DNA from 3 places in the Paenibacillus barengoltzii G22 genome. Region 1 is predicted to be linked to each of the others. Evidence: riboswitches for the same ligand, from Rfam matches in the RefSeq annotation. Region 1 holds a riboswitch; each other region holds the start of a gene.
The links. Region 1 has a riboswitch for cobalamin ahead of C812_RS12690 (ABC transporter substrate-binding protein). Riboswitches for the same ligand answer to the same signal wherever they lie in the genome.
Positions count from the first base shown of each region.

Region 2: it holds a riboswitch for cobalamin, as region 1 does, so the genes downstream of both, metE (5-methyltetrahydropteroyltriglutamate--homocysteine S-methyltransferase) here and C812_RS12690 (ABC transporter substrate-binding protein) in region 1, are expected to answer to the same signal.
Region 3: it holds a riboswitch for cobalamin, as region 1 does, so the genes downstream of both, C812_RS15775 (anaerobic ribonucleoside triphosphate reductase) here and C812_RS12690 (ABC transporter substrate-binding protein) in region 1, are expected to answer to the same signal.

Region 1 covers NZ_KE159653.1:941,851-949,955, forward strand. The annotation lists gene cobT (nicotinate-nucleotide--dimethylbenzimidazole phosphoribosyltransferase) at 1-381, opposite strand, end outside; gene C812_RS12680 (ABC transporter ATP-binding protein) at 420-1,211, opposite strand; gene C812_RS12685 (FecCD family ABC transporter permease) at 1,208-2,257, opposite strand; gene C812_RS12690 (ABC transporter substrate-binding protein) at 2,254-3,264, opposite strand; cobalamin riboswitch at 3,511-3,721, opposite strand; gene C812_RS12695 (methyl-accepting chemotaxis protein) at 3,803-5,383, opposite strand; gene C812_RS12700 (response regulator) at 5,642-6,853, opposite strand; gene C812_RS12705 (cache domain-containing sensor histidine kinase) at 6,850-8,105, opposite strand, start outside.
Region 2 covers NZ_KE159653.1:99,670-107,774, forward strand. The annotation lists gene C812_RS08785 (MgtC/SapB family protein) at 57-770, opposite strand; gene C812_RS08790 (AAA family ATPase) at 911-1,618, opposite strand; gene C812_RS08795 (hypothetical protein) at 1,634-2,350, opposite strand; gene C812_RS08800 (FMN-dependent NADH-azoreductase) at 2,556-3,182, opposite strand; gene metE (5-methyltetrahydropteroyltriglutamate--homocysteine S-methyltransferase) at 3,311-5,629, opposite strand; cobalamin riboswitch at 5,775-5,971, opposite strand; gene C812_RS08810 (multicopper oxidase domain-containing protein) at 6,192-7,190, shown strand; gene C812_RS08815 (DUF2249 domain-containing protein) at 7,234-7,788, shown strand; gene C812_RS08820 (heme-copper oxidase family protein) at 7,802-8,105, shown strand, end outside.
Region 3 covers NZ_KE159654.1:160,582-168,686, forward strand. The annotation lists gene C812_RS15735 (spore germination protein) at 1-258, shown strand, start outside; gene C812_RS15740 (GerAB/ArcD/ProY family transporter) at 251-1,324, shown strand; gene C812_RS15745 (Ger(x)C family spore germination protein) at 1,321-2,409, shown strand; gene C812_RS15750 (hypothetical protein) at 2,474-2,893, opposite strand; gene C812_RS15755 (cupin domain-containing protein) at 3,050-3,661, shown strand; gene C812_RS15760 (FMN-dependent NADH-azoreductase) at 3,776-4,417, shown strand; tRNA gene C812_RS15765 (tRNA-Thr) at 4,473-4,545, opposite strand; gene C812_RS15770 (MTH1187 family thiamine-binding protein) at 4,617-4,916, opposite strand; cobalamin riboswitch at 5,251-5,503, shown strand; gene C812_RS15775 (anaerobic ribonucleoside triphosphate reductase) at 5,674-7,650, shown strand; gene nrdG (anaerobic ribonucleoside-triphosphate reductase activating protein) at 7,647-8,105, shown strand, end outside.

The sequences.
Region 1 (8,105 bases):
CAGCCCCGGATGTGACATCTCTGCATTCACCCCGATATCCACGCAAACGACGTCAGCCGAAGCCTGGCGTGCCAGCACATTCACCGCTGCGCCGCCGGCCAAAAAGTTATGCACCATCTGCGGCGTCACTTCTGCCGGAAACGCGCTGACCCCTTCCTCACAAACGCCATGGTCCGCCGCCATTACGATTACCGACCGTTTTGGAAACTCCGGACGAATGATTCCCGTGATGCCTGCCAGCTTCACTGCCAATCCTTCCAACTTCCCGAGACTTCCCGGCGGCTTCGTCAACTGGTCCAAATGGACCTGCGCCGCTTTCATCGCTGCTTCGTCCAAAGGAGTAATTGCTTGCGCAAGCTGTTCGACTGAATTGTATGCCATAACCATATTCCCCTTTTCTGTATTACTGACTCGTACCCTTAACCTAAACTTGCCCGGCGCAGCAATAGCTGCGGAACGTCCGAATCCGGATGAACCACTTGGTGGGCCTGAACTCCAAATACGGTTTCAACCAGCTCCAGTGACAAAATGCCGTCCGGCGCGCCTTGCGCCACAATTTGCCCGCCGCTCATCACTAAGAGATGGCTGCAAAACAAGGCAGCCAAATTCAAATCATGCATCACTGAAACGACGGTAAGTCCGGCATCGCGCTGCCATTCGGCCACCAGCTCCATAAATTGCATCTGGTAACGCAAATCCAAATAGGTTGTTGGTTCATCGAGCAGCACCAGCTCGGGCTGCTGAGCCATCACCTTCCCAAGTGCTACCCGCTGGCGTTGCCCCCCGCTAAGCGCACTCAGCGGACGATGCTCCAGCTCCTTCAGGTCGAGACGTTCCATAATTCCATCAATGAGGCGTTCGCCTGCCTTCGCCCCGCCGATCTCCTTGCCGCGCCAATCCTGATGGGCGAACCGCCCCATTTCCACCACTTCACGCACCGTAAAAGCCACAGCCGGAAGCCCGTCCTGCTGAAGGACGGCGACCTTGCGCGACAGCTCCTTGCGCGAATACGACGAAAGCGGTCGTCCGCTCAACGCAATCTCGCCGGCATCCGGCTTCTCCACGCCGGAGATCAAGTTGAGCAAGGTTGTTTTGCCGCTGCCGTTGGGTCCAATCAAGCCCCAAAACTCACCGGAGCCAACCTGCCAGTCCACACCGTGAAGCACCTCCAGCCGGCCAAACGCCTTGGCAACCCCAGACACCTTGATCAACGCAGCTCCTCCTCCCTCTGTTTCTTCTTCCGATACAACAGATACCCAAAGAAAGGCGCCCCCACAAAGGCGGTGACGATGCCCAGCGGGACCTCCGTTGGAGCCAGCAGCGAGCGAGCCGCCAAGTCGCTCCACATCATAAATATCCCGCCGCCCAGCGCCGACAAAGGAATGATCAGCCGATAATCCGGGCCGGTGATCAGACGGATCATATGCGGAACGACCAGGCCTACGAATCCGATTACCCCTGACACGGATACCGCAGCCGCCGTCATCAGTGTAGCAACGAGCAACACAGCTAGTTTGGTTCGTTCTACGGCCATCCCGGAATGGGAGGCTTGACGTTCACCTAAAGTCAGCAGGTTCAAATGTTTAGCCCGGCTCCAAAGGAATAAGGCTCCCAGCAGCAAATACGGCAAAAGGATGGCCGTATACGACCATCCGCGCAAGCTTAAACTGCCCATCGTCCAATAGTAAATTTCATTAATGGTTTTCTTCGACATTGCCGTTAAAAAGGAGACAACAGCCCCTAGGAACGATTGCATCACGACGCCGGACAAAACCAGACTTTCAATCGGCAGCCGTCCGTTCTCTCTAGCCAGCCAAATCACGATCCATAACGTAACCGCCCCCGCCAGGAACGCAACCATCGGTAGCGTAAAGATCCCAAACAGGGAAAACTGCCATCCGAAAAAGATCAGCACCGCCGCACCGATTGCCGAGCCTGACGATACGCCCAGCGTAAACGGATCCGCCAACGGGTTGCGCAGCACCCCTTGGAAGCCGGCGCCCGCCACGGCGAGCGAAGCACCGACCAGCATCCCAAGCAGCACGCGAGGCAAACGGACCTGTATGACGATTTGCTCTGCTGCCGTCGTCCAATCCGGCGTGATCAGGCGGTCGAACCCCGGGATACGATGCAGCAAAATTGCTGCGATTTCCCCAGCCGGCACATAAACGGAACCGATGCCGATGCAGAGCAGCAGCGTTACGACCAGCAGCAGGAGCCCAATGGCTCCGTATCCGGCGAATTTGCCGCGCTTCATGGCTGGATCAAATCCGGGTGAACCGCCTTGGCGACTTCAATGAGTCCTTGCGTGACACGAGGGCCCGTACGAGCCAGCAGATTATCGTCCAATGCGATAATGCGGTTCTCCTTCACAGCCGAAATTTGATCCCAGCCTGAACGGGCTTTAATGATATCCGCTAACGTCCGGTTATTTTCGTCAACAACGCTTTTCGCGTAAAGAATAACGTCCGGGTTCGCCTGAATAATTTGTTCTTCATTGATCTCGGACCATCCCTTGATATCGGAAGCAACGTTGATGCCGCCAGATAACGTGATCATCTCATCCATGAACTCGCCTTTGCCCACCGTCCAGCCCGGAGAAAACTCGATGTAGACCTTCTTCTTCTGGTCTTCACTGAGCGAAGCTAACGCATCGGTCACCGTTTGGACCTCTTGCTTCATCTTGTCGACTACGTTGGCAGCTTCAGCCTGGTGGTTGGTAATGTCACCAATGGTCTGAATATGCTCCATTACTTCGTTGATTGTCTTCGGATTGGACTGGAACACTTTATATCCCATATCCGTCAAGTTTTTAACCGTCGCTTCGTCAATCACGCTCGCTGCAAGAATGAGATCCGGCTGCGCGGCCACAATCGCCTCCACGTTCACCTGAAATCCGCCCATCCGCGGCTTGTCCTTCACCGCTTCAGGATAATCATCCAGATCGGATACACCAGCCACTTGCTCGTCAAGCCCCAGCGCAAACAGCGTTTCCGTCTCCGAAGGTGCCAGCGACACGATGCGTTCCGGCGCAGCCTCAAACGTGAACTCTTTGCCAGTCGAGTCCGTTACGGTATAAGGATAAGTCGTCTCCTGTCCCGCCGAATTGTCCGCCCCTGCGTTCGTTCCCGCATTTTGCGTTGGCTGTGCAGCGTCAGCGGTATTCCCTGATCCCGGGGTGACAGCGTTATTGTTACCGCAGGCTGCAAGCACCAGCAGCAGGGCCAGCAGCCACAGGCTTCCTAGTCTTCTCCAGTTTCTCATTTCCAGATCTCCCCTTGCTTTATTTTGCAATAGATAAAGAATCGCCTTGTGTTCCAGCAGTACGTTGTGCAGCCGGCGGCGAAGAAGCGCGGCCAACTCTCTATCGGCACAAAGAAAAAACCCCAATCCTAGCGGATGGGGTTACGTCTACAAAGTCATGCTGTGCGCACGCAAAGCGGAGCGACTCCACGATGGCAGCGCCAAGCTATGATGCTCTTGGCAGAACGTTATCCTTTCCTCGAAGGACCGTCTTGAATTCCCGTGGCAGGTCTCCTGACTTCCAGGTATCGACGACAACTCGCCTTCCCATCTCCCTTCGCGGGCGACAGTGGCATCATGAGCTCGTCCCTGTTTACAGTGGCGGGACCGTGCCGGATTTACACCGGCTTCCCTTTTAACCCGAAGCGCTGCGGCATGCTTCACCGTTGCTCCAGGACCTACGGGCACAAATTGTACGCTTGTCTTAAGGCTTTCTTCTCTCTTGGATTATAGGGGAAAAGCGGAAGGCTGACAATAATGAAATCTGCTATTCCTTCGTTCAACCCTGTTCTAAAGACAAATCGGCGCCCAGGACGCCGAGGACTTCGCCTTCCCGGACAATCGGCACGGCCAGCGTCAGGCAACGCCGCTTGGTGATCGCGGAGATATACACTTCGGAGACGACCGTCTCTCCGGCCAGCGCCCGACGGAACCAGTCCCGTCCTTTAGCGTTGAGCAAGCCGGCTTCCGGAATGGACATGATAAAAGATCCGTCCTGGCGGTTGGACCAGGCCGCTTCCAGGCCCGGCTCTGCAGCTAACAGCTGCTCCAAGGCAGCTCGGTGACCAGCCGGCTCCAGCAAGTGAAACCCCGGTTCTTTAGCCACCTCCAGCAGTATTCGGGCATAGGCTTGTCCAAGGGCCGCTGCGTCCTCGCCCCCGGCAACTGAATCCGTCCCGGAATGGACGGACTTCAACGATACCATCAGTTCGCCCTGGGCCCGATCCAAGCCCACGACCACCGTCTGCAGCTTGGAGATATGCTCGCGCTCCGACTCCATCCGAGTCAGCGCCCCCTCCACATGGATGATGCTCCGATTCAGCGCTTCATGCACCTCGCTCAGCATCGCCTCCATGTTTCGCGTCAGCTCGGCTTGTTCCCCGCTTCGCCGTCCCGCTTCGGCAACGAGCCCGTTCACCTCGGCTACTTCATCCGCAATCAACCGGATGTCCTCCCCCATCCGTTTCATTAACGATATGCCTTCCAGGGCCGAGGCCCGTCCCTCTTTCAGCGTGGACTTCACACGCTCAACATCTACAGCGATCTGCTGAAATAACGGCGCGGAGGAAGTGATCGCCTCGGTGCTTTGATCCGCCAACTGGCGCATGCGCACGGCGACAACGTCAAACCCTTTCCCCTGCTCACCTAACCGGGCCGCCTCGATCGATGCATTTAACGCCAGCAACGCGACCTCCGATGCAATTTCCTCCAGGCTCCGATACAATACCCCCAGCTTCCGAGTATTCCCCTCCAAATCCTCCATCGGCCTCTCGATCAACTCTTGGGACTGCGCCAAAGCACGAATGGTGCCGTCTACGGTCTCCAGCGCTCCCGCCATGCGCATGGCCTCTGCTCGGGTATTCTCACTGCGGGCAAGCAGATGCCCGGCGGCGTCATGGATTTGAGAGGCCGAGGCTGCCACCTCTTCCATCGCCGCCAGACTCTCCTGCACCTGTTCCAGCGAACGCTCGCTGCTTTGCTTCAGCTTCTGATCCTCGGCCGCTGCGGTATCGGCTAATCGTTGCAGCTGCTCGAGGCTCTCGCTCACTTCACCAACCGCCGCCTGCAATCGATCCGCCGCCACCAGCGATTCGTTAAATACCGCCGTCCAATCGGTTTCTGCTTGCGGGGGTTCACTTGTCCCCAAGGCAGAGCGCTTGTTCCCCAGCGCCCCGCCTCCCGAAGCTGCCCGCCAGCCGGGTTCAAAGAACAGCGCAACTCCTAAACTGAGGAAAGTAACTACCGCAAGGCAGGGGATATACCACGGCGTCTTTGCCCATATCGCACAGACGGCCAAGATCACCGTAAAGCCGCAGCTAAACCAAACGGCAAGTCTTCCCAACCCAACGTTTCGTTTCATATGCCCACCCCTGATATGTAAATTTTGCTAACATTATAAAATAGGACTAAAGGTATAGAAAGGAAAAATTTAGGCATTCCGAAGTTGGGTGCAAATAATCGACGGAATTCTGTAAATAAGAAAGAGGAATGTAACACAACACGTCACATTCCTCTTTGAACAACCCATACCATCCTATATCTTGGGTGCAATCTTGCGGCATCCTCTCTCGTCTATTCGTTCATTCTCCCATTGTACACCAGAACAGAACGCTCTTCCCTACTTACTCCGCTTGCCGCTGCTGGCCAGCAAGATGTTAATATTCTGCTGCTGCCGGTATTCATTCGGCGTGACATGATACTTCTTACGAAACATCTGCGCGAAATGGCGGATGTCCTGATAGCCGAGGTACTCTGCAATCTCTCCGACCTTCAGCTTCGGGTTCAGCAGCAGCTGCTTCGCTTGCTCCAGACGGAGCGAGGTTACGTATTCCTTGTAGCCGAGTCCCACCTTCTGCTTAAACAGCTGGCTGAAATACGCCGGGTTCAGGAAGACGACGGAAGCGACCTTTTCCAAAGAAAGCTCCTCATTGTAGTGCTCCTTGATATATTGGAGGGCAACTTCGATCGCTTTCTCCCCGCTGCCCTTCGGCGGATCCAGCAAGGCAACCGGCGAATCGGAAGCCTGTTTCATGCGCATGACCACCTGCGGCACCGACTTGAAATCGTTGTTTAAGCCTGAATGCACGATTTGAAAAGGCACCTTCAAATAGTGCTTCAAATGCGCCTTCACTTCCTCCTGAAACCGTTCGATCCGCTCCGGCTCCCGCGGCGTGATCAGACCCAGCAGGCTTTGGCGGTCATAGCTCACGACAAACCCTCGGCCGTGGCGCTCAATCAGTTCGGACAACACATTTTCGACGATAAAATGCTCCAGCCGCACGTTTTTGTCCCCAGCATCCATCTGAACCATCATCAAATAAAAGCTTTGATAGTCCTCCATAAACGGCGTCAAATCCAGGTTCCCGATATCCAGACCCGAGGCTAATCGCTGAAATACGCCCTCGCGCAAATATTTCAGATTGGCTTTTAAGAGCTCCTCTTCCTTCGTCTGCTCGCTTTCCTCGCGAACCTCTGCGGCCAGGGTGCTGATAATTTCCTGCAGGCGCGTTTTCCCAATCGGCTTCAGCAAGTAATCGCGGGCCCCCAGCCGCACCGCCTCCTGGGCATAGGCGAATTCGCTGTGCGCAGAGATCACCACCCACTTCACCCGAGGAAATCGGCGTTTCGAAATCCGCATAAATTCCAGTCCGTTCATACCCGGCATCAAAATATCAGTGAGCACAATGTCGAATCGCTTCTCGCCCATCAGCTTCGCGGCTTCCTCTGCCCCTTCAGCCAGTTCAACCCCATACTCCGGATAAATCCGGTTGATCGTTCGCTTAATGCCTTCGCGAATCGCCCGTTCATCATCCGCAATCAAAATATTCATGTTGCAACGTCCCCCTCCATCGGAAGCGGCAGCACGACGGCTACCCTGGTTCCTTGATCAGGAATGCTTTCGATCTCCAGACCGTAACGTTCACCGAACATATGTTGAAGACGGCGGTGCAAATTTTGCAGCCCTATGCCGCTGCTGCCCGTGCCGGATACTTTCGGGATCGGGCAATTGATCGACTGCTTCAACCAAGCTAGCCGCTCGGCCGTCATCCCGTTGCCGTTATCCTCCACCACGATTTTCAGCACATCTCCAACCTCTTGGGTATATAACTTAAGCACACCTTGGCGTTTGAGCGATTCTAATCCATACTTCACTGCGTTTTCGATAATCGGCTGAACGGTCATCTTTGGCAGCCGAATGTCCAGCCAGCGTTCATCGATGGTTTTCTCCACCCGAAGTCGGCCCTCCAGCCGGATCAAAATAATCGTCAAATAATGGTTAATCTGCTCCAGCTCTTCGCGCAGCGTAACCTTGGCTCCATCCTTCCACTCACTGCTGTAGCGAAACATCGAAGACAGCGATAAGACGAGCTCGCCTAACCGGTCGTTCTCTTTCTCATCAAGCATCCAATAAATCATATCCAGCGTGTTGTACAAAAAATGCGGATTCACCTGCGACTGCAGCGCATGCAGCTCGGCGTTCTTCTCGCTGACCGAAGAAATCTTCACCCGCTCAATCAGTTCTTCGATCCGGCTGACCATTCGGTTAAACGAGGCGACGAGAATATTAATCTCCTGGTAGGAGGAGACGTTCACCATCCCGCGGAAGTTCCCCATCTCCACCTGCCTCATCTCGCGGATCAGCTTCTTCAGCGGATTCGCAATGGTTCGCGATACGATGCTGGCGACGACAGCCGAGACGATGATCAGAATCGAAATAACGATCAGCAAATACCGCTTCGTCTCCACCAGCTCAACGTTCAAGTCCTGTCGAGGTGTCACGCTGACCACGGACCAATCGGAAAAAGGCAGGCGAGACGCCACCGTAATTCCCGAATCCTCCTGCTCCACAACCAAGCTGTGAGCCGCATCCAGCTTCGGAAGGTCTTCCAGCACCGGTGGCGGTTCGGATAATGAAGAGACCACCTGGCCCTGCTGATTGACGAGATAGACCTCGCTATGCTCGCCCAGCTTGAGATTATCCAAAGCATCCAGCACCGGCCCCGGGTTCACCTCGTAAAGCACAATGCCTATCGGTTTATGCTCGTTTAAATCGTAAATTTGCCGGCCAAAGGCAAACACCG
Region 2 (8,105 bases), 840 kb from region 1:
AGGAAAAAGACTACATATCGAATTTAAACTGAAGTTAAACAATGTTAATGTAGAAACTAGAGATTTTCTACTTCCACACTGATGACATGGTTAATCTTCCGGAGAAAATGGTACAGCTCCGTCGTATACTCCTTCTCGGATGCGGTAATCACCATATCGACGCGCTGGCGGCCCTCCTCCAGGTCTTTGATCTTCAGCCGCCGAATCCGGTGCTTGTTCATCTTCGATGTTTGTTCCAGATCCCCGCTGCATTCAATGATCCGAATCAGTTCGGTGACGTTGCCGTGATCCTCCATGACGATTTTGATGGAGACGTCACGTTGATTCAGCTTATAGGGTCCAATCCATTTAATGATATAAGGTACGACATTTACGGAGATGATCAGCAGAACCACCGTTAATGCAGCCGCCAGGTAAAAGCCAGTTCCGATCGCGATCCCAATCCCGGACGCCGCCCAAATCATCGCCGCAGAGGTCAGGCCGGAGATTCCCTCATTGCTTCGGCGAAGGATCGCCCCTGCCCCCAGGAAACCGATCCCACTGACGATTTGCGCTGCCAGCCGCATCGGATCCATGTTCGGATGATCTGGTCCAGCGAATTTAGCAAACGCCTCGATCGACACAATCGTAACCAAGCAGCTGGCAATACAAATGACCATACTTGTCTTGATGCCCAGCGGTTTCTGCTTTAATTGCCGATCGATCCCGATAAATAGCCCGAACAATAGCGCGAGACACAGTTTTACAACGATTTCCATTTCGTTCATCATGATCGCAACTCCTCCAAGTATATAAGGTGAGTATAATTGTATTCGGCACTTTGGTGCAAATCGAACATCCCCCTCCCAAAATATGAAAAAGAAACCCATGCGACTGGACACGCTACCTAGCCAGCAGGAGTTTCTTGGGCTTACTGTGTTAAACGTTCAGCAAAAATATCGTCGGGATTCGCATCAGAATAAGATTTCACAAACTGATCATAGGTACCTTCAAATGTGAACCTTCCTTGGTTCAGGAGATGAATTTTACAATCCACTTTCTGAAAATCATGCAGGGTATGGCTGGATAACAGAACGATCCGACCGGCTTGAGCCAGAAGTTCAATTCTTCGCAAAATTCGGATTCTGGCTTCAGGATCAACACCGGACGTAGGTTCATCAAAGATGTATAACTTCCTCTTCATCAGTGTGGCCGCCAAGATACTCAAAAATCTTCTTTCTCCAACGGATAATTGTCCAAACGGAGTGTTCCAGGCTCTCTCCATAAATTCCATTTCCGATGGGTTCATCCACGAATCCGTATAGGGGGTGTTAGTTACTTTGATCTTATTTGAATGATCTGTGTGAAGATAGAAACGAAATAAATCCTTCCCCTTCAACACATTGGGAAATAACAAGCCTTGCAATTTATATAGGATCTCCGTATCATGAGGAACGCCGACAATTTCTTTCGGGCGTTGGATTACGCCGGCGATTAAGTCAAAAAGAGTTGTTTTTCCTGAACCATTTTTTCCAATCAAGACCTGAATCTTCCCCGCTTCAAAGTCTGCACACAAATCGTTTAAGACCTTACGATCGGACTTCTTATAGGTATAGCTTAAATGACGAATGGTGATCATCGGTTCCTCCTTCGTTCAAGTGCGGTAAGTGGGGGATACAATTTTAATCCATTTGAAGCCTGTCGTTCCCAACCCCATGTAAAGGCCTGTGATAAGAAATAGATAAACGGAAGACAAGTGGCTGATCGGTTGGCCTGTAAACCACTCTGCAAAGACGAAAGTCAAATTCCGAACGTACTCCAGCGGGTTAATGAAAGCCATCACATGCCCAAGCGGAAACGGCAAGGAATCTGAGTTGGCCGATATCAAAAACATCACCAGCACCGAGATATTGAGAAGGGTCATTAATGCTTCCTGTCGGACAGGCAAGAATAGAATGTTCAGAACAAACAGGGAAACCGCAAGCCCGCCAATCAGGCTGGACGTTAAAGCGGTCATTACAAAGGGGAGAAAATGCGCATAACTGTTCAAATATAAAGTCCCTGTAATTGCGGTGAACAACAGAATCATGAGGATGAGGAACACAAGCTGGCTGATCAATTTGCCTAGTATTACGCCATTTTTGCTGCCAGAAACGAATTTAAACATTTTTAAAAAGCCCGTTTCTCGTAACGAAATTAGACTTGTAGTCACTTCTACAGACATCACTAAAGTGATATAGGAGATAAACAAGCTAGACTGATGAATAAAAGTGTCTTCTTCCGGTTGCTGCATTAGCCATGGTGCATGATATACAAAAAAGAGAAAGAGCGGAAACACCAGATACCATAGGAAACCGATTTTGTGGTTCATCGTCATGATCGCAAACAACCGAACATACTCGTACACGATTCTCATTATTATAACTCCTTGATCAGTGACTATAGGGATATTTTTCTAATATTGTTAGAATTTCAATTATTCTCATTTTATTTATTCCCTGCTTCATTGGTCAAGAAGAAAAAAGCCTGAACCATCATGAAACGGCTCAGGCTTCTGAATTAATGAATCAGTTCAATTAGAATTTAGCAGCCAGTTCGGCAGCGCGTTTTACGCCATCATGAATGATTTCTTCGGCGCGGTCTTGGAATTGGTTGTGTCCTTCAACCACAACGACTTCCGGATCGTTAATGCCCCAGAAGGCCAGGGTGTTCTTCACATAGTTCAGGGACATTTCCAGCGCAGTCGCAGGACCTTCGGAATAAACACCGCCACGCGCTTGCAGCAACGCTACTTTCTTATCGCCAACCAAGCCCACCGGACCTTGTTCGGTGTACTTGAACGTTTTACCCGCTTGGTTCAAGTAGAACAGGTACGTCAACAGCTGTGCTGGAATCGTGAAGTTCCATAGCGGGAATGCAAATACGACCTTATCCGCATTCAGAAATTGCTCCAAATAGCCGTTAGCCAAGTCAGCAGCTTTTTGCTCTTCTGGCGTTGTTGGAATCCCGTTATTGACTTTGAACAGCCCGTTCAGCATATCCAAATCATAGTAAGGCAGGTCCAACTCAAACAGGTTCAATTCGATGATTTCATCATGAGGATGAGTTTCTTTGTACGTTTGCAAGAAGCTTTCGTACAACTTTACGGTAGCAGATTGCTCTGCTGGGCGATTATTAGCCTTAACAAATAAAACTTGAGACATTTGTGTTTCCCTCCGACTCTTCTTTTCTACTTTATTTTCCTTAGTTACTATATATTATCTTGCAACTAGTTTAACAATAGTTATAATAATCACTAACTACCACTTTGTCAATTACAGATTCAAAAAATTCAAACTTTATCCACTTCCGTTTCCGCCTGTATTCCTCTTCTAAATTTGCTGCGAACCTGCTCTGCTGCCGCCGTCATTTGTTTCAAAGCTGCGACTGTCTCCTGTTGTCCCCTCGTTTTCAAACCGCAATCAGGGTTGACCCAGAACAATTCCGGATCTAACACTTGAATCGCTCGCTCGATCAATCGTATCATCTCCTCCGCGGACGGGACGCGCGGACTGTGAATGTCGTAAACCCCTAACCCGATTCCAAGTGGATACGTATGCTTCTCAAAACTGTGGATCAGCTCGCCGTGGCTCCGTGAAGTTTCGATCGAGATAACATCCGCATCCAGCGCACGGATCTCTTCCAAGATATCGTCAAATTCGCAGTAGCACATATGCGTATGAATTTGCGTCGTATCCCGTACCGATGAAGTCGTCATCCGGAACGCCTTCACTGCCCAGTTCAAATAGTTCGACCAGTCCTTCTGCTTCAGCGGCAGTCCTTCGCGCAGCGCAGGCTCGTCCACCTGGATCATTTCAATTCCCGCTTCCTCCAACACTTCGACTTCCTTTCGCAAGGCCAATGCAATTTGATAAGCCACCTGCTCCCGGGACAGGTCACTGCGAACAAAGGACCAGTTCAAGATCGTGATCGGACCTGTTAACATGCCTTTCACCGGTTTGTTCGTCAGGCTTTGGGCGTAGGCCGTTTCCTTCACGGTCATTGGCCCAGCAAATTCGACGTCTCCATAAATGATCGGAGGCTTCACGCAGCGCGTTCCATAGGACTGGACCCAGCCTCCTTGCGTAAACGCAAATCCTGGGAGCTTCTCGCCAAAAAACTCCACCATATCGGTCCGCTCAAACTCACCGTGCACCAATACGTCGAGCCCGATCTCCTCTTGAAACTCCACCCATCTGCGGATCTCCGCTTGGATGAACGCTTCGTACTTCTCCGCGCTCCACTCACCTTTACGCCACTTCTGCCTTGCAGCCCGCACCTCGGCGGTTTGCGGGAAACTGCCAATCGTTGTAGTCGGCAGGAACGGCAGCTGCCACTTCGCCTGCTGCTTCCGCCGCCGTTCGGCGAAATCGCTGGCGCGCTCAGCCGGAGCAGCTGCGGCCTGCGCTGCTTCTTCCCGTACGAATGGAAGGTTGCGGGCTGGATCTGCAGCAAGCGCAGCCAAAGCCCGTCGATTCTCGGTGAACTGCACCGGCTCCGCTCCTTCTCCGTGGGCCGCCTTGCATAAGCTCACCAACTCCTCCAGCTTCTGCTCGGCAAAGGCCAGCGCATCGTGCAATACCGGATGCAGCCGCTCCTCCCTTGTTACAGATACCGGGACATGTAGCAAGCTGCAAGAAGGCTGCACGATGACCTCCGACGCTCCGGCCTGAAGCGAAATCACCTTCAGCAGGTTTAGTGCCTCATCTAAATCCGTACGCCAAATATTCCGCCCGTCAATCAGTCCCGCACCTAGCGTCTTGTCAGCAGGGAAGCCGGAACGCCGGAGTGATTCGAGGTTACCTTCCCGGCCATGAACGAAATCCAATCCCAAACCGTGCACCGGCAGTTCAATCAGTTCATCATACCGTTCGACCGCATCAAAATAGGTTTGGAGCATCAGTCGCAATCCCGGAACCTCCTGCGTAATCGTCTTGTAGATCAAGCGAAGCTGTAGTACGTCCTCCTCACTTAAAGAGACAACAACAGCCGGTTCATCGATTTGCACCCAATCTGCACCCGCTGCCTCCAGTTCGCGCAACACCTGTACGTACAGAGGCAGCAGCTTTTGGGTCCAAGTTTCAGCCTCCCCCGCGGTTTCCCCTTTGGATAACTTCAGCAACGTAAACAGTCCGAGCAGAACAGGCCTTCCGTTGATCCCGAGCTCCTGTTTCGCCTCCAGATAGGCTTGCAGCGGCCGATTGACAGTCAACTTGGGATCACGGTTCCCCAGCTCAGGTACGATATAATGGTAGTTCGTATTAAACCATTTGGTCATCTCGCTGGCGGTTGCTTCGTCATTGCCTCTTGCGATCGCGTAATACAGATCAAGCGAGATTTGTTCCCCGTTCCAAGCGAAGCGCTCCGGTACAAGCCCAAACATCGTCGCCGTATCCAGAACGTGATCATAATACGTAAAATCACCAACCGGTATGATATCAAGCCCCCGATCCCGCTGCACACGCAGGTTGTTCAAGCGAATCTCTTTTAATCGAGCATGAAGCTCCGGCTCTGTGATTTTCCCTGACCAATATGCCTCGATTTGCTTCTTCCAATCCCGTTGTCCACCGATTCTGGGATACCCCAGATTACCACTCAAAAAGTTCCCCATGTTCATTTCCTCCCATTGGTTTGATCAATCATACTAAGTCCGTAAAAAACACAAAAAAGGTCCTCGATAGCATGGCTAAAGAGGACCTTCGATCCGTTGTTCGATGGCTTGCAACTTTAACACCTCCCTATCTCCCGTAGGTACTGCAGTGCTGTCGAAATAGGCAGGTCTCCTGGCTTCGGGATCTTCGCCGGATGCAGCCTTCCCAGTGATAGGTCACCAGTGGCATCTCATACATCCGACTCCTCCGTTACAGTGGCGGGACCGCGCCGGCATTGCACCGGACTTCCCTTTTAAGCTTCAGCCATGCTCGGCCGAAACACCTATTTCCGCTATATTCGGTTGGAATATACCTTACATCTTACTTCATCTGTCTTGTGAATACAATACCAAACAGATCGGAATTTACTTATTTGTTTAGCAGGAATGGAGCACAAACGACAACATTTTCGACAACATTCATGTGATACATATCACAATCCACCCTCTAGACCCGTCGTACGATGAAAGTACATCAAGGAGCCATTTCCTTCACCATTATAGATAGAAAGAGGAATGACCGATGAAATCGCGGAACATCCCAAAGCTTCTGTTGATTAGCTTATGCTGTCTGATCATGATTGCCGCAGCATGGTTTGCGTTCCCGTCGGAGCCCCCTCAGGTCAGTGCCCCTCCCCTGCAAGCGGAAGAGCCGCATCTCCATCCACCGCCCGTGGAGCCGAGCATTAGGCGGGAAGGCCATACCGTCCGCATTGAAATGACTGCGCAGCAGGCGGATATCGAGATCTCCGAAGGTGTCACTTATCCGGCTTGGACGTTTAACGGAACCGCCCCTGGTCCGGTGTTGCGGGTAAAGCAAGGCGATCAGCTGGAGTTTACCTTAAAAAACTTAGATCCCGACATGCCGCACTCTATGGATTTCCATGCGGTCCATGCCGCTCCAAGCAAGAAGTTCATTGACGTGATGCCTAGCGAGCACGGCACGTTTACTTATCCCGCCACCACGCCAGGCGTGTTCATGTATCATTGCGGAGTTAGTCCGGTGCTGCTGCATGTGGCTAATGGGATGTACGGGATGATCATCGTCGAACCGACAGACGGTTACCCAACGGACTCGGAAATCGATCGAGAATATACGATTGTCCAAAGTGAATGGTATGCGGCCAATGATCTGGATGCGTTTCAACAAGGCGATCCGGAGGTTGTGGTATTCAATGGCGATGACTTTACGTTAAAAGACCATCCATTCCTCGCCAAAGTTGGCGACCAGGTCCGCTTGTACGTCATCAATGCAGGGCCAAATCACGTTTCTTCGTTCCATGTGGTCGGGACGACCTTTGATCGCGTTTATCTGGACGGGAATCCAAACAACCAGCTGTATGGAATGCAGACCGTATTGCTTCCAGCCGGCGGCGGCGCAGTCGTTGAATTTATCGTTACAGAGGAAGGGGATTATCCAATCCTTACCCATCAACTGAGGGACGCCAACCTCGGCGCTACGGCGATCTTGCGCGTAACCCAGGACGGAACGGATCATGGAGCACCGGTGATGAGCCATTAAGGACTACCCTATTCATGTAAATTCATAAACGAGGTGACGTTGGATGAATCGACAAGATGCCAAAATCATAGAGCTCGACGTCCGAGAGCAACTACGCAACAAGCTGGAGCCGTTCCAGCTCATCATGGACACCGTTAAGAAGCTAGAGAAAGATGATCTCTTCGTGCTGCACGCTCCGTTCAAACCGACTCCTCTGCTCAAGCTGTTGAAAATGAAAGGGCTCGTGGGCAAATCCGTGATGCAGGACAAAGAGCATTGGGTCAGCACATTTGTTCATAAGAAAAACAAAGCATGGCTCGAAGAAGAAAACGAATCGATTGAAGTAGCAGCAGATGCTGCTCCGATATCAACGGCGGTTTCCAGCGAAAATACCGCCAGTCCCAACATCATCACGCTGGACAACCGCGGTCTGGAACCACCGCAACCGATGGTCCGGACGCTGGCGGCACTGGATCGCTGTAAGTCAGGGGATGAGGTGCATATTCACAACGACCGAGTACCCGTATTTCTAATCGAAGAGTTAAACAGCTTGGGCTGCACCTATACAGTGGAAGAACAACCGGATGGAACCGCCAAAGTCCAAATCCGCAAACCTTAAGGAGGTGAACCTGATGCCAGCCATGTCCCGCCTGCCTTTTCTCTTTATCGTCACCGGAATCTTCGGATTCGTCCTGTTTCACGCCACCTCCCTGATGTCGCTCACGGGCTGGATCGGCGATGATATCCGCGGCCCGGCTGGCTGGTTCCAAGTCCACCTGTTTGTACTGGGCTGGGCAACCATGCTGGCAATGGGTGCCGTCTACCAGCTGATCAACGTTATTTTGCAGTCGAAAATTTACAGTGAACGTCTCGGGTATGTGCATTTTGCGCTGTTTACCATTGGGCTGTTTGGGCTGCTGTTTGGTTTCATTCAAG
Region 3 (8,105 bases), on a different contig from region 1:
GTTCAAGCCAGATTGGTCAGCAGCCTGCTGATCATTATCTTGGCGGCAACCAGTATTGCCAACTCGACCGTGGTAGGATTTCAGAACTCGTTGCCCCTGCGTCTGTACAAATATCTCACGTTAATCTTGGCTGCCCTATTTGGCATTCTTGGGATTATGTCCGGCTTGGTTATCCTCTGCGCTTATTTTGCCAGTGCGACCACCTACGGCATTCCTTACTTACACTTCTTTAAACAAAAGGATGATTCGAGTGGATAGAAGTATTCAAGTTATCATCGTCCATATCCTGATTCACCTCGGGATCGTTTTCTTTATCTTCCCTACGACCATCATAGACTGCACGAAGGAAGCCCACTGGATCTCGATCCTATTGGGCTTTCTTCTGCATTGGTTTTTGATCTACATCTATACCAAGGGATTAAGCCGCTTTGAAGGCCAGAACCTGATGGATATCTATCTCCAGTATGGGAAGCTCCTTACCGCGATCTTCCTGTTGCCCCTATTCGTTTACTTGTCTATGCTAGCCTCCGTGACGATTCGGGCGTATGCGGAAACGATCTCCCTCGTGTTTCTGTCCTACACCCCGTTATGGGCAACCATGCTGCTCATCGCGATCATTTCGGCCTTCATCTCTTCCTTGGACATCCATGCCCTTTTTCGTACCGGCGTCCTTATGGGGGTGATCTTTTTCCCTCTGATTCTCTTTGTATTATGCATGGCGTTTCAGAATGTCGATTGGCATTACGTCTTCCCCTTATGGAGCAACGATTTTTCGTTCCTTACCAACCCCAAGTACCTGGAGTCTACATTTGCCTGCGGGTTTATGTATCTCGGATTCATCCAGCCCAGCATACGGTATAACCGTAAAAAAATCTTGTGGTGGAGCATTACCCTTATTCCGTTCTATTTGATTGCGGTGTACATTCCGGTGTTAACCTTTGGGGAGGATACGGCGGCCAAGTTCTATTTCCCCTTCATCACCGCAGTGGATACCATTGATATTACTTGGCTGATGTTTGACCGCATCACGATGTTCTTCTTGCTCTGCACCGTCACGTTCTTCATGTTGTTTGTATCCTTGACGGTTTGGGTCAATACTGAGATCTTGAAGCGTTGTCTGCCGAAAACCGTCCGGACGCCTTACATCGTCATCGCGCTCTACCTGCTGATCTTCATCTCCGGCATCAAAATTCGAGATTTGCAGGAAGTTGATTTCCTTTTTGATGTGAATGCCTGGCTGCATACCTATAATTACCTCGTCATTCCGTTTTCGATCTATATTCTGGGATGGATTTCCCGACGGAAGGCTGCGACTGCCGTATGAAGACCCGTCTGCTTCTACTAAAAATGGTACTGGCCATCTGCTGCCTCTTCATTCTAGGCGGATGTTGGGATAATCGAGACATCAACCACCGTTCCTTGCCTATCGTCATGGGGATCTCCCGGGTAGATTCCATGTACAAAGTATTTCTTATGATTCCCGAATCGGGCCAAGATGGGACTAAATCTATGCTCGTGACACGAACGGGTCAGACGATTACCGAGATCGTTGATGAGATTAGCTCAAACATGGAATCCCGCGTGGATTTGCTGCATTTAAAAGTCATTGTCTTTGAACGAAAATATGCCGAGGAAGGGTTAGCCGACAGCGTCTCCAGCTTCATCCGTTCCCGTGAAATTTCAGCCAAAGCATTGGTTGCCATTTGCGATGAGGATATAGGCAAATTCTTCGATCATTTACATAAAGAGAAAGAAACCGATCAAACCGTGTTATACAACTTCTTCGAGAAAAATGCCGGTCTAAACCCAACCGTCGCGGTCTCGCGAATCTGGGAAATCTTTCGCAGCATCCATTCTTACACCCGGGACATCGGGATTCCGCTCATTCGATCAGGAACAAGCACCATCATCGAAAACGCCGGCACTGCCATCATCCAGCACGGCCGGATGGTCGGGCAGATTTCGGCGGATGAAACCATGCTGTTCAATGCGTTTAATGAGCGAAGCGCACATGGCCGAATTGAGGTCATGAACCACGCCAGCGTGATTATCCTAGGCAACTCCATGAAGCATCACGTTACACTGAAAAACGGAGCACCGTACATTCGCAGCCAGATCCATCTGAAGGTGTCGATCCTGGAAACCCGCGGGCATCCTTCTCTCGATACAATCAAGGATGAGCTCGAGTCCCAGTTGACTGAACGTTTCAGAAAAATGATAAAGTCCATGCAACAGCATGAAGCGGACATCTTGGGCGTAGGCCAATATTTCCGGAACAAAATCCCGAGGGAACAGCTCGCCCATTGGCGGTCGGAATATTTTCCCCGTCTGAGAATGGACTTGGTTGTGAAAACAACAATTCAAAACGAAGGGAACCTAAAAACCGATAACATCAATACTCGCCAATAATGTTCACAATCAAGAAAATCCCCTCCGGTCGCACCGCGAGGGGATCTTTCATGAAAGAAGAGGATTATCCGCCGATCGCCATCGCTGAGAATACGACCGGTCCTACAACTCTGGCGGAGCTGTTATTATCCTGATTTTCTACGATCAGCTGATAGTTTTGGACTCCAAGCGGGGCATGTTCAACCATATGCACATTGATGAGCCCCCAATCGTTGAAGGCGTCCTCAATTTCTACCAGTCCATAGAAGATTTCCGTGCCGGCTCTCCAAATGCGCACCAAAATATTCGGCGTATCCGCCAGCGCTTCAACACCAATCGTTGCTTTCAATTCAACGCGGTTGGTCAAGGACGCAGGATCAGCTGGATTCAGGAAAACCGAAACCGCTGCAATTTGTACGCCCCCGACAACCGGAATCGGAATGTTGACACCATTGGTCACCGGAGTTACAACCGTCGAGTTGTAATCCAAAAGCGTTTTTGCCATACCATCTCTCCCCTTTGCTAAGGTATGTTCTATTCTATGTTAGAGAGAAAGAAGATTCTTAGATGAATGCATTAGTAGAATTGACTCAATTTTATACAAGCACGGAAGCAAGAAATGGGCATATGATGGAAAAAAAACTTGGAGGTTATGTCAGACATGAGTTATGTTCCCGGACCGTACCCCGGCTGGTCGTACGCTGCCCCGTATGATCCTTACATCTATCCTCAGCCTTATTTCGCTTACGGTTACTCCAATCCGCCGGCCTATCAACCTGCCCGCTATCCTGACTATATCGAGCCCAGCCCGATCTATCCTGAATACGATTCGTCACCTTTGCAAGAGGGATCTTGGGATCGGCAGCCCCTTCAGGATTACGGGCAGCAGCCGTTTGTCATCAATATCAGCGATGCCGCCGAGCATAATCAAAACTTCCGGACTGCGCTGTGGACGGGCAAGCATTTTCAGGTCACTCTAATGTGCATCCCTGTCGGGGAAGATATCGGCTTGGAGATCCACCCGAATACGGACCAGTTTGTACGTGTGGAAGAGGGGCGAGGCGTTGCTCAAATGGGCGATCGGGCGGACCATCTCACCTTCGTACGAAACATCCGTGAAGACGACGCGGTCTTCATCCCCGCGGGCACGTGGCACAACATCATCAACACCGGCAATGAGCCGCTGAAGGTGTATGTCATTTATGCCCCGCCGCACCATAAATTTGGCACGGTGCATCGAACGAAACGAGAAGCGATGATGGAGCACGAGTAATCTCGATGAGGGACAGGGAGGTTGATGGAAACCTCCCTGTTTGCTGTCACAAATGGATTCCTTCACTTGTCTTATAGATGTACACAAAATAAAGACAAAATGGAGGAACCAACAATGAGCAAATTACTGGTCATTAACGCACACCCGGAGGCAAATTCGACTGCATCTTTTAGTCTGAACGTATTGGACTTTTTTCTAAAAAAATATAGAGAGCATCAATCCGGCGAGGAGATCATCGAACAAATCAACTTATACGAGGACGTTGTCCCCATGGTGGACAAGACGGTACTTAGCGCATGGAGAAAACAAAGAAACGGTAAAGAACTAACGAGCGAAGAGCACGAGGTCACCCGAAAGATGGACAAGGTCCTTCAACAATTCAAAAGCGCGCGGAAGTATATCATCGCCTACCCTTTGCATAACTTTAACGTGCCGTTCAAATTAAAGGACTATATGGATAACATTATGATCGCCAAAGAAACCTTCAAGTACACCGAAAATGGATCCGTAGGTCTTCTTAAGGACGGACGCAGCATGGTGGTCATCCAGGGCAGCGGAGCGATTTATACCAACAACGATTGGTATACCGAAGTTGAATTCTCTTATAAGTACCTGAAATCGATGTTTCAATTTCTGGGGATCGAGGATTTTGAAATCATTCGGGTTCAAGGAACCGACATTTTAGATAAAGATGAAGTTTTGCAGAATGCCTATACCGAAGCGGAGAAATCGGCGGTTCAGTTGGCTTTGAAATGATAAAAAAAAGCGCCCCCCGAAAACCTCGGAGGGCGCGTTACGCTTGCATATCAGATGCTGGTGAAGGGACTCGAACCCCCGACCCACGCATTACGAATGCGTTGCTCTACCAGCTGAGCTACACCAGCAGGTTCGTTTTTAGCGAACAAAATTTATTATACCGAGTTTTAAAAATAATGCAAGCGCCAATTTCAAGAAATTATAATTTCTCGCGCACCGAGCGCAGCTTCTGCTCTGAGGAGCTGGCTTTGTCGCGGCGATCATCGATCTTGATCGAGGTCGACACCCGGCCGGCACCGGACTGGAACGGTGCTTCATGGATCGCGCGAATCGCAGCAAACACGTCGTCTAACGATCCTTCAATAATCGTGCTCATGGAGGTGAGGGTAAAGGTAATGCCCTTCTGCTTCTCCAACACCCGATGCAACTCGGCTACATAAGCGCTGAGGCTGGTGCTCCCCGTCCCGATCGGAATAACGGTAACTTCGGCGATAGCCATAATCGGCTCCCTTCTTTCCTGGTTATTGGATTGGTTTGAAACCTTTAGATCCCTAAGCTGTTTTTCGTCCGATAACTCTATTCTAACCAACCCCGCTCCTGAAGATCAACCGAACCCGTCTGCTAAATTTCCAGGCCATCCCCAAAACTCACATCCCCTGTAAAACGCCGTCTAGTCCTCCAGTCCCATTTATAAATGTTCACATTTTTCATCCGTCCCCCGCTCTCCGCATCATTGCGCGGACCGGAGGTTTTCACATCGTTTTCAGTCAGTTTTCAATGGGAAAATCCCATTTACAAACACAACATCTTGGGCTATCCTTAGATCAACGCAACAAAATATAGTGTGAACGGGTGATCCGGCGGACGATCCGCCGGAGCTTAAAAGGGAAGTGCGGTGCAAGTCCGCTGCGGTCCCGCCACTGTAATCGGTAGCTGGGTACTAAAGACAGGCGTTCCGCCTATATCGTCTGGAAGACCCAGCCGTTGACTGACGAAATGCCACTACAGCTTAATGTTTGATGAGCTGCGGGAAGGCGTCAGCAACGTTCCGAAAGCCAGGAGACCTGCCCGTTTGAAAGACACCGACGGAAAACCTGCGAGGATCAGGGATGGTGTCCGCTTGCCGCCGAAATGTTGGGCCTTGATTTGGTCTGTCCATCTTTTTTGCAGTGCATTCGGGCATGTCTACCTCGTTGGTTGGACATGCTCTTTTATTTTTGAACTAAAGCTCGGTTTACAGGGAGGAGAAGTGTGTTATGGCATGGGTAAGCCAGACGTATACCGGCCGGGACACCTTGCTGGATGAAGTGATTCGAATGGGCGAGGAAATCGTCCAGAGCCGCAATCTTGAGGTGCTGCGTGAGAACGCCAATTTAAACGGAGAGAGCTTCTCCGGCAAGATGAGCAAATTCGGCAGCGAGTATTCCAAATGGTATGCAAGTCATTTCGTACTGCCAACTCGCTTGGTCCAGGCGATTCAGGATAATATCGTGTATGTTCACGACTTGGATCAGTATGCTCTTGGCACAACGAACTGTATCTTTATCCCGTTTGACAAGCTGCTGCGCAGAGGCTTCAACACCGGCAACGGCAGCGTACGCCCGCCAACTTCGATCATGACGGCGATGGCGCTGGTAGCGATCATTTTCCAATCCCAGCAAAACTCCCAATACGGCGGCGTGTCCGCCAATAAGCTGGACTTTGATCTCGCTCCGTACGTAGCCAAATCGTTCGCCAAATACTTCCGCAAAGGGCTGGATTATTTCGAGGAGGGCAACGCGAACGCTGATTTTGGTGATATCACCATGAGCCGCAGCGATCTGAAGAAGCAATATCCTAAGGCATTTAGCTATGCGCTCAAGGAAACCAAAAGTGAGACGTTCCAGGCAGCCGAAAGCCTGATCCATAATCTGAACACGATGTCGAGCCGGGCCGGCGGGCAAATCCCGTTCACCAGCATCAATTACGGCACATGCACCTCACCGGAAGGACAGTTGGTCATCGACTCCCTGCTTACGGCCACGATACGCGGGCTCGGTCATGGGGAAACGCCGATTTTCCCGATTCAGATTTTTAAATGTAAACAAGGCGTCAACCAGAATCCGGGAGAACCTAACTATTCCCTGTTCCTGAAAGCGGCGGAATGCTCGGCCAAACGGCTTTATCCCAACTTCGCCAACCTGGATGCTCCGCTGAATCTGATGTACTACGATCCAACGGATCCGGATACGGAATTTGCGACAATGGGCTGCCGCACCCGGGTGCTGGCGGATCGGTTCGGACGCAATCACCTGTCTGGCAAAGGCAATCTTTCCTTTAATACGCTGAACCTGGTCAAGCTCGGCTTGAAGCATGGCATTGCGTTGGGACACCGCCAAGAACCCGACGAGCGCGCCTTCTACCGCGATCTGACTCACTATATGAATATCGCCCTTGAGGGATTGCTGCATCGCTTCTCGATTCAGGCTTCCCAGAAAGCCAAAGCTTCCGATTTCATGATGCGGGAAGGCGTCTGGGAAGGCGGTGAACAACTGGCACCGGACGATCAGGTCGGCGAATTGCTGAAGCACGGCAGCTTGTCCATCGGGTTCATCGGGTTGGCCGAATGCATGAAGGCGATGTACGGGAGGCACCACGGTGAGGATGAAGCCGTGTATCAGAAAGCTTACGACCTGATCGCATACATGCGCGACTATTGCGACGGCCAAAGTGAAATTCACAATCTGAATATCACGCTGTTTGCGACCCCGGCAGAAGGGCTGTCCGGCAAGTTCACCAAACGCGATCGCGCGGTCTACGGCTCGCTGCCCGGGATTTTGGACCGCGAGTATTACACGAATTCGTTCCATATCCCGGTCTACTACAACATCAGTGCGGCACGAAAAATCGAGCTGGAAGCCAAATTCCACGGGCTGTGCAACGCCGGAGCGATCTCTTATATCGAGCTCAACGGCAATGCCCGCAACAATCCGGAAGCATTCGTCAAAATCGTGCAATACGCTCTGCAGCAGCAGGTCAGCTATTTTAGCATTAATCATCCCATCGACCGCTGCTCGGCCTGCGGCTTTGAAGGGATCATTGGGGCAAGCTGCCCTTCCTGCGGCAGCCATGAGAACGAAGTGCATATTCGCCGATTGCGCCGGGTGACCGGCTATCTGACCGGCGATTATCAGACACGGTTCAACCCCGCCAAACAAGCGGAGGTTCGTGACCGGGTGAAACACGACGCATGAACATTTGCGGCTATTATCCGGAGTCCATTAATGAAGGACCCGGCATGAGGGCAGCGATCTTCATCAGCGGATGCCGCCATTATTGCAAGGGCTGCTTCAGTCCGAAAACCTGGAGCTTCGATTACGGGGAACCGTTCACGTTGGAGCGGGAAGCGGAAATCATTCATGACATTAAACATAATCCGTTGCTCAGCGGGCTTACGATCCTTGGCGGTGACCCTTTTTTCTCCGCCGCCGAAGTGTGCGGCTTTATTGATCGGCTAGTGGCGGAAGCCGGGCCCCGATCCATCTGGATTTATACCGGTTATACGTTGGAAGAATTAATCGAACACCCCGGCTCCCCGGAATATGAACTGCTGCGGCGCTGCGAGGTGCTGGTTGACGGAAGGTTCGTGGAAGAGCTTCGCGACCCTTCCCTGCTCTACCGGGGCAGCTCCAATCAACGGCTGATCGAT